2 regions of the Ruminococcus sp. MSJ-25 genome follow, and region 1 is predicted to be linked to the other one. Evidence: predicted binding sites of a transcription regulator. Region 1 holds the regulator's gene; the other holds the start of a gene.

Region 1 (4,562 bases):
TACGAACTATCTTAAAGCACTTGATGAAAGCGTTAAATACATAAATGACAACTTAGATGAGTCGGCTGAAAAAATATCAAAGAAATATGGAATCGAACCAGATGATTTCAAAACAAACTGGGAACAGTACAGTATTAAACTGGGACTTTCTGAGGAAGCTGCATCTCATCTTGATGAAATAAATAAGTGGGCGTATGAGAATGGTAAATATTCAAACAATTACAACATAAGGAAATTTTATTATCCAGACTCAGCAAAAAAAGCATTTCCAGATAACGTTACGGCAGACCTGACAAAAGCAGACAAATAAACAAGGAGGAATCAGACATGGGTTATCCAAGCATTTATCCAACAGGAGTTACAATATACAACAAAGAAAAAGCCTACAGCGGCTATACGATCTTCCCGTCCGCTAAAGGTGCTCTGCTCATAGATATGAATGGCAATGAAGTAAAGCTTTGGGCTGGACTGGGAGGATTTCCTAACAAAATACTCCCAGGCGGATATGTAATGGGCACAACAGGAGCAAGAGGAGGTAAATATGCATATCAGGATCAACTTGATCTTGTTCAGGTAGACTGGGACGGTCATATCGTATGGAAATTCGACAAAACTGAACTTGTTGCCGACCCGGGTAAGGAACCGGTCTATATGGCTAGACAGCACCATGATTTTCAGCGTGAGGGCAGCACTGTGGGTTACTATTATCCAAATGGCGAGCCAAAGACAGACAGTGGCAATACACTTATCCTTACTCACGAGAACCTTTACAACCACGATATTTCAGACAAAAGACTTATCGACGATAAGATCATCGAAGTGGATTGGGAAGGCAATATAATTTGGAGCTGGCGTGCAAGCGACCACTTTGATGAGCTTGGCTTTGACGAGGCCGCAAAGAACGCATTGTTCAGAAACCCCGGTCTTCACGGTGAGGCAGGTGGAGATTGGATGCACATAAACAACTTCTCTACCCTTGGCGAAAATAAGTGGTATGACGCAGGCGACAAACGCTTCCACCCAGACAATATCATATTTGACGCAAGAAACTCAAACATACTCGGAATTATCGAGAAATCAACAGGTAAGATAGTATGGCGTGTAGGTCCTAACTTCAACGAAAGCGAAGCCACAAAGAAGCTTGGCTGGATAATTGGTCAGCACCACCTGCACATGATACCAAAGGGACTTCCTGGAGAGGGCGACCTGTTGGTATTCGATAACGGTGGCGAGGGTGGCTACGGCACACCTAACCCTGCTTCCCTCACAGGCGTGAACAATGCACACAGAGATTACTCAAGAGTACTTCAATTCAATCCTGTTACACTTGAAATAACATGGCAGTACACTCCCCTTGAAGCAGGAAATCTGCTTTTTACTGACGCTTCTAAGTTCTATAGCTCATACATCAGCTCTGCACAGCGACTTCCGAACGGAAACACTCTTATTACGGAAGGTTCAGATGGACATCTTCTTGAAGTCACACCTGACCATGAAATAGTTTGGGAATTTGTAAACCCTTATTTCAAGAATTTTGCCGGCACATTCAAAAGCAACATGATCTACAGAGCTTATCGTGTACCATACGAGTGGATACCACAGCTTGAAAAGCCTGTTGAGACCTCTATCGAGCCTATCGACATTACAAAGTTCAGAGTACCGGGTGCTTCTATTGGCGAGGGTACAGGGCTTGTTACAGCCGTTGACGGGATCGATCCAACAAAAGGAGTTCCTCTCACAGGTTCAGGAAATGAAGAAGATGATGAAGAACGCATCGACTTCTGTGTTGCTTCTGTAAAGAAAAAAGATCTAGAATAAAATTAATGTACATAAGGCAGCTTCTGTAAAACGAGGCTGCTTTTTTAGACCGCAGAGAGTTTACAAGTCCTTGACAAAAGAAAAGATTAGTGCTATTATATTATGTGATATTGTTATTTATTTATCAATCATGTTTTTTAGTAAAGGAAAGTGTAAATATATGTCTAAAGACGGTTCGATATCCGCATCAGTAATAAAACGACTGCCACGTTATTATAGATTTTTAGGTGAGCTTCAAAAAGAAGGACTTGAAAGAATATCTTCAAGGGAGCTTTCTGAGAGAATGAAGCTCACGGCTTCACAAATAAGACAAGACCTTAACTGCTTTGGCGGATTCGGTCAGCAGGGATATGGCTATCACGTTGACGAGCTTAGAATGGAAATAGGCAAGATACTCGGAGTAGACAAGCATTTCAAGACCATACTTATCGGTGCAGGAAACCTCGGTAAAGCTATCGCCACACATATTAACTTTGAAACAAGGGGTTGCAATCTCATAGGCATATTTGATATAAACCCAAAGCTCACTGGTGAAGTGGTAGGAAACATACCGATTCGTCACACTAATGATATAGAAAGCTTTTGCGAAGCAAACTCCCCTGTTGTAGCTGTGCTTTGTATACCGAAAGCAAACACTCAGGCTATTGCAGACCAGCTTGTAAATCTTGGTCTGAAAGCGTTCTGGAATTTTTCACATTATGATCTTAGCATCGACTATGAAAACATAGTTGTGGAAAATGTCCATTTAGGTGACAGCCTGCTTACACTTACATATGCAACAAATATCATCACAAGCACTGATACTGACAACAGCGAAGAGATCGAATAAAAAAATCACACCAGAAAATTCTCTGGTGTGATTTTTTTATATAAAGTATTAGCGAACTGTTTTAACCGCGGCTGTTTCAACAACTGCAGCAAGATGGTCGTTAACCTCTTTGCTCTGATAGTATTCAGCAAAAGACTCAGTTACTTGATCTGCCCATGACTCTGTAGATTGAGTTTTAACATCCTCGGTATTGATTTTTTCAGCACTTCCTGTTTCATCATCAAGAACGTAAAGCTTATCTGATGCAACCTCGGCAGCGACAGTTGCCACCTTTGTCAACACATCGTCATTTTTATCATATATAACAAAAATGTAACAATTCTTTTTGTTCACAGTCTTAGTGCCTGTATAACCATAAAGCCTTTTTGTTTTTTCAGCCAAAGGATATATCTCCTTGCAGACATCTACGACCTGATTAAACGAATCAACAGCCTCATCTGGTATCTTTTCAAGAGTGCTTCTGTCAGGGAGTGAAGTAGTTTCGTCTGGCACTTCATCAGTAACCTCTGTTTGAGCTGTCGTTACGTCATTATTTGTAAGATTAACATTATTTTCTGTTTTATTATCGGCATTTTTTCCACAAGCCGGCAAAGTAAACATAGTGCAAACTATAGCAACAGCTATCATTAGCTTTTTCATATTGATCCTCCGAATAACCTCTGTAGTCCTAAATCATTATGTCATATTTCAACAGTTTCACATTATATCACATGAAAATTACTCTGTAAAGAGATTATAAAGAATTGTAACAAAATATCCCGATTATGACGAAACTCATAATCGGGATAAATCATTTTTTAGCTATTTGCACAATAAGAGGTTACAAATTTGTTACAACCTGACAAAAAGACTAATCGTAATCTACAACGTCGATCCACTTCATGAGCAGATCCTTCTCTTCCGGCTTGCCCTTAATGAGCTGTGCTGCTGCAACGATCGGCAACCAAGCCTGTACATACTGCTTAGATGTTCCGCTCTTTACGCAATACTTATCAAGATAAGCCTCAGCAAGATCAGGATTGTTAAGGCAGAACAGCAGGTATGTTCTTGCAACGTCAGCAGACGCATTACCTTGTCTAGCAGAACCCCAATTGATAACATAAGTACCTTCGTCATTGATGATAACGTTCTTTGGCTCAAAGTTACCATGGCAAAGCTTGATGTGCTTTGGCATTGAATCAAGTCTTGTGAGAAGCTCATACTTCTTTATCTCGTCGATCTGACCAAGAGTCTTGATCTGTCTTGCCATCTTATCTTTCAGCTTTGAAAGAAGTGGCATATACTGAGCGTGTATCTCGCACTGAATGTCGATAAACTGGTTAAGATACGTGTCTTTCTTGTCTGGATTTTCGTCCATAAGCTGCTGAAGAGTCTTACCCTTTATAAAGTCCATTGTAATAGCCCATTTGCCGTCGATAACGGAAACCTCGTGAAGAACAGGCATCTTTATAAAGGAATTGCCAAGTGTTGTTTCAACTCTTGCGTGTGTAAGAGCTGCATACAGACACTTTTCCTTGTATTCAGGCTTCTTATAGATCCTGACTGCCATTCCATCAGATTCATAAACATCATAGATGTCGCTGGATGCTACAAAGTTATCAAGTTTCATAAGTCATATCTCCTTTTATTTTAAAATATGGTATTAAGTCGAGTTTCAGAGTATACATTGATTTTTCAACAGCCTTATTGTGTAAAATTACCTTTACATCTCCGTGCTTTCTATGTATCTCTGTTATGTCTATATTATACTACAGATTTTCTAAATGTCAAGCACATTTTCGTTATTTTCACAACTGTTTTATTTTTGTTTAGTTTTTATCTTATATTTATTAATCTTTTTTCAGGCGGCATATATGATAAATTTTTATCAATCTGATTTTTATTGTGCAGTTTGACGGTCATGAATTGTTAATCT
Region 2 (4,562 bases), on a different contig from region 1:
CGCTTGGTCTTTGCAAAGGCGGTCTGTATCTGGTGTTGATAGCCTTTATGGTCTGCACTGTGATAAATGCTACCGAGAACAAGCTTCCCAAGTTCAACAGCGCTGTTTTTGAAAATACCTATCTGTTCAGTTACTTCTTTGATATTCTGTATAAATGATTACCGTAAGGTGTATCAGTAAGGAAAGGAGCAAATAAAAATGTTAATGTGTTCAAGATGTAAAAAGCGTCCTGCTGTGGTGTTCATCTCACAGATGAACGCCAAGGACCCTCAGCACAAGAAGAACGAGGGACTTTGCCTTGTTTGTGCCAAGGAGCTTGGCATTTCGCAGGTGGACGATTATATGAAGGCAATGGGCATCTCAGACGATGACCTTGAAGCAATGTCAAATCAGCTTATGGAGGCTTCTGACGGGGACGATTTTGAGCCGGGCGGAACGAACTTCCTGAGCAATCTTTTTGGCGGTGACGCAGCCAATCTTTTCAGCAACCTCGCAGGAGGTATGCCTAAAGCCACCGATGAGGGCGGAGATAAAAACCCAAAGGATAAAAAGAAAAAGCTTAAATTTCTCAACAACTATTGCACAAATCTTACTCAGAAAGCAAGAGAGGGCAAGCTTGATAACGTTGTGGGCAGAGATAAGGAGATATCAAGAGTTATCCATATCCTGTCAAGACGTCAGAAGAACAATCCATGCCTTATAGGCGAACCTGGCGTTGGTAAAACAGCCATTGCCGAGGGTATCGCACAGAGGATAGTTGGCGGAGATGTGCCTTTCCATATCAAGGATAAGGAGCTTTACCTCCTCGACCTTACCGCACTTGTTGCAGGCACTCAGTTCAGAGGACAGTTCGAGAGCCGCTGCAAAGGTCTTGTAGAGGAAGTAAAAGAGCAGGGCAATGTTATCCTCTTTATAGACGAGGTGCATACCCTTGTTGGCACAGGCGACAATGAGGGAACGATGAACGCAGCTAATATCCTGAAACCGTCCCTTTCAAGAGGCGAGATACAGGTAATAGGTGCAACGACTTTCAAGGAGTACAGAAAGTATATCGAAAAGGACTCTGCACTTGAAAGACGTTTCCAGCCTGTAACAGTTTCCGAGCCGACAGTTGAGGACACAATCACAGTCCTCAAAGGCATAAAGCAGTATTATGAGAATTTCCATAGAGTAAAGATATCAGACGATATGCTCAGAGAGTGTGCAGTGCTTTCTGAAAGATATATCAACGACAGATTTCTTCCTGACAAGGCGATAGATCTTCTTGACGAGGCTTGCGCCTGCACAAGTATCAGAACACCTGAAATAGAGGAGTTCGACGCACTTAACGAGGAACTCAAAAAGCATGAAAAGCTCGTTGAGGATTACGAGCAGAAGTCAGACCCTGACTATGAGATAATCGCAAAGGAAAAGGGCGAGATACTCAGGATCCAGAACAGACTCAAAGAGGTGGAAGAAACTCTTAAAAACGTTCAGGTCACAGAGGAAGATATCTCAAAGGTAATAGAGCTTTGGACAGGTATCCCTGCCAATAAGATAGCTCAGACCGAATATGACAAGATAAAGCACCTGAAAGAAGCCCTTTCAAAGCGTGTTATCGGCCAGGACGAAGCCGTTGATAAGGTCGCAAAGGCAATAAAGCGTACAAGAGTTCAGCTTTCAAAACGTCGCAGACCGGCTTCATTTATTTTCGTCGGCCCAACAGGCGTTGGAAAAACAGAGCTTGTGAAAGTCCTTGGAGAAGAGCTTTTTGACGCCACCGAGCCGCTTATCAGAGTTGACATGACCGAGTATATGGAGAAGCACTCAGTATCAAAGCTTATCGGCTCACCTCCGGGATATGTAGGCTTTGATGAAGCAGGTCAGCTCACCGAAAAGGTGCGCCGCAGACCATATTCAGTGGTGCTCTTTGACGAGATAGAAAAGGCTCATCCTGATGTTATGAACATACTCCTTCAGATACTTGACGAGGGTCGTATCAACGATTCACAGGGCAGAAGCGTTTCATTTGAGAACACAGTTATCGTCATGACATCAAACGCAGGTTCGACTGATAGAGATACGGGTGTGGGCTTCAATAAGACCGACAGCGATATCGCCAAGGATAAAGCAATGAAAGCCCTGAGAGATTTCCTGAGACCTGAGTTTCTTGGAAGAATAGACGAGATAGTTGTGTTCAATCCGCTCACAGAGGAGAATTTCGCGGGCATAGCAGGTCTTATGCTGGATGAGATGAAGTCGCCGCTGGAGGAGAAACATATCAGCCTGAGATATACAGATGAAGCTTTGAAAGCTATCGCACATAAGGCATACGGTCAGAAGCTTGGTGCAAGAGATATCCGCCGTGTCATAAGAAACGAGGTTGAGGATAAGATAGCCGAACTGCTTATAGACAAGGGCGAGGGAGCGGTGTCCGCCGTGGCAATATCCGCTGACAACGGAGAGATAAATGTGGACGCACTTTAAAAGCCTGAAGTTATAAAATCAGGGTAAAAATTATAAAAAAATACTTGATTTTTATGGCGGTATGTTATATAATAAAGGTAAGGTTGTTAGTTTTTTAACAACGTGAATTAAAAAATTAAATTGAGAGGTGTCTTTAAAATGGCAGGTTTAAACAAAGTTACTGTTGATGACATTAATGTAAAGGGCAAAAAGGTACTCGTAAGAGTTGACTTTAACGTTCCTCTTAAGGACGGCGTTATTACAAACGATAACAGAATAACAGCTGCTCTCCCAACTATCAAGAAGCTGGTAGCTGACGGAGGCAAGGTAGTTCTGTGTTCACATCTTGGCAAGCCAAAGAACGGCCCAGAGGCTAAGTTCTCACTTGCTCCTGCTGCTGCAAGACTTGCAGAGCTTCTTCCTGAAACAAAGGTAACATTCGCTGCTGACGATACAGTAGTTGGCGACAACGCTAAGAAGGCTGTTGCTGAAATGGCTGACGGTGATATCGTTGTTCTTGAGAACACAAGATTCAGAGGCGCAGAGGAAACAAAGAACGGCGAAGCTTTCGCTAAGGAACTTGCTGACCTCGTTGACGACGAAGTATTCGTAATGGACGCTTTCGGTTCAGCTCACAGAGCTCATGCTTCTACAGCAGGCGTTACAAAGTTCGTTAAGGAAACAGCAGTTGGTTACCTCATGCAGAAAGAGATCAACTATCTCGGAAATGCAGTTGAAACACCTGTTAGACCATTCGTTGCTATTCTCGGCGGCGCAAAGGTAGCAGATAAGCTCAACGTTATCTCAAACCTCCTCGAGAAGTGCGATACACTTATCATCGGTGGCGGTATGGCATATACATTCCTTAAGGCACAGGGCAAGGAAGTTGGTCTTTCCCTCGTTGACGATACAAAGATCGACTACTGCAAGGAAATGATGGCAAAGGCTGAAAAGCTTGGCAAGAAGCTTCTTCTCCCTATCGACACAACAGTTGCAGCAGGTTTCCCTGATCCAATCGACGCTCCTATCGATGTAGAAGTTGTTGATTCTGACAAGATCCCAGCTGACAAGGAAGGCCTTGATATCGGCACAAAGACACAGGCTCTCTTCGGCGAGGCTGTTAAGTCTGCAAAGACAGTTGTTTGGAACGGTCCTATGGGCGTGTTCGAGAACCCAACACTTGCAAAGGGTACTATCGCAGTTGCAAAGGCACTTGCTGAAACAGACGCTACAACTATCATCGGCGGCGGCGACTCAGCAGCAGCAGTTATCCAGCTCGGTTTCGCTGACAAGATGTCACACATCTCAACAGGCGGCGGAGCTTCACTTGAATACCTCGAGGGCAAGGTTCTTCCGGGTATCGACGTTATTGCCGACAAGTAATTTATATATTTGCTCGACTTAAAAGCTGGGGCAGGCAGTCATTTGCCTGCCCCTTTTTAATTATGGGGGTATCAATGATTTACCGTGAACCTTTGGTTTTGACAGTATACTATTCACAAAGCAGTATTACTGCGGCATTTGTTTTTGCCTGTATATTGGCTGTTGCGTCGGCACTGGCGGCAGTTGGATTTGTAAAGATCGGCTGTAAGCGTTACGGAAATTCAGAAAGTTCCGATGATTGCAGTAAATATGTTAAAACGTTTGCTAAGGTAGTAGGGGAAAGCAGATCCGAATATGAGGATTTTTCCGAAAGCAGGGGAGCGTATACTTCCTATGTAAACCAGCTTGAAATCGAATATACAGATCAAAGCGGCATAGTTTACCGCAAATTTATCGAAAACATTCTTAACGACGGCTATGTAAATATATGTTATGGTGAGAATGATCCCGACGATTTTTACCTTTCGGATTATGCAGACGGTATCGCCGAAATTGAAAATGAATGCCGCGGCGAATTTGTTTACGGGATAAGCATGAGAATTTTTTTCGGAGCTTTTGCAGCGGTGTTTGCTGTAATCTCTATAATGACTTTCATACATACTTTTAATATGAAAACCTTCGAGGACAGCGGGTCGGAAAGCGGACATATTGTCATTATCTCGCCCGATTCCTCTGAAAGAAACGAGGTGACTGAATGAACGAATTAATGCTTTTAGCTGAAAATTTCAAGGTCA

What was found. The regulator Rex, encoded in region 1, represses fermentation and respiration genes when NADH is low (regulators of the CRP and FNR family bind a similar motif). The targets are predictions, from matches to a motif close to ATTGTTAANNNNTTAACAAT.
Region 2: pgk (phosphoglycerate kinase) is a predicted target of Rex. The motif match lies at 2,549-2,568, and genes of this name have one in related genera.

What each region holds. Positions count from the first base shown of each region.
Region 1 is NZ_JAHLPI010000014.1:193,206-197,767, reverse strand. It holds gene KQH97_RS05065 (ABC transporter substrate-binding protein) at 1-310, shown strand, start outside; gene KQH97_RS05060 (aryl-sulfate sulfotransferase) at 328-1,818, shown strand; gene KQH97_RS05055 (redox-sensing transcriptional repressor Rex) at 1,979-2,647, shown strand; gene KQH97_RS05050 (hypothetical protein) at 2,696-3,286, opposite strand; gene KQH97_RS05045 (phosphotransferase family protein) at 3,498-4,256, opposite strand.
Region 2 is NZ_JAHLPI010000016.1:124,422-128,983, forward strand. It holds gene KQH97_RS06505 (CvpA family protein) at 1-158, shown strand, start outside; gene KQH97_RS06510 (ATP-dependent Clp protease ATP-binding subunit) at 199-2,466, shown strand; gene pgk (phosphoglycerate kinase) at 2,605-3,828, shown strand; gene KQH97_RS06520 (hypothetical protein) at 3,903-4,526, shown strand; gene KQH97_RS06525 (hypothetical protein) at 4,523-4,562, shown strand, end outside.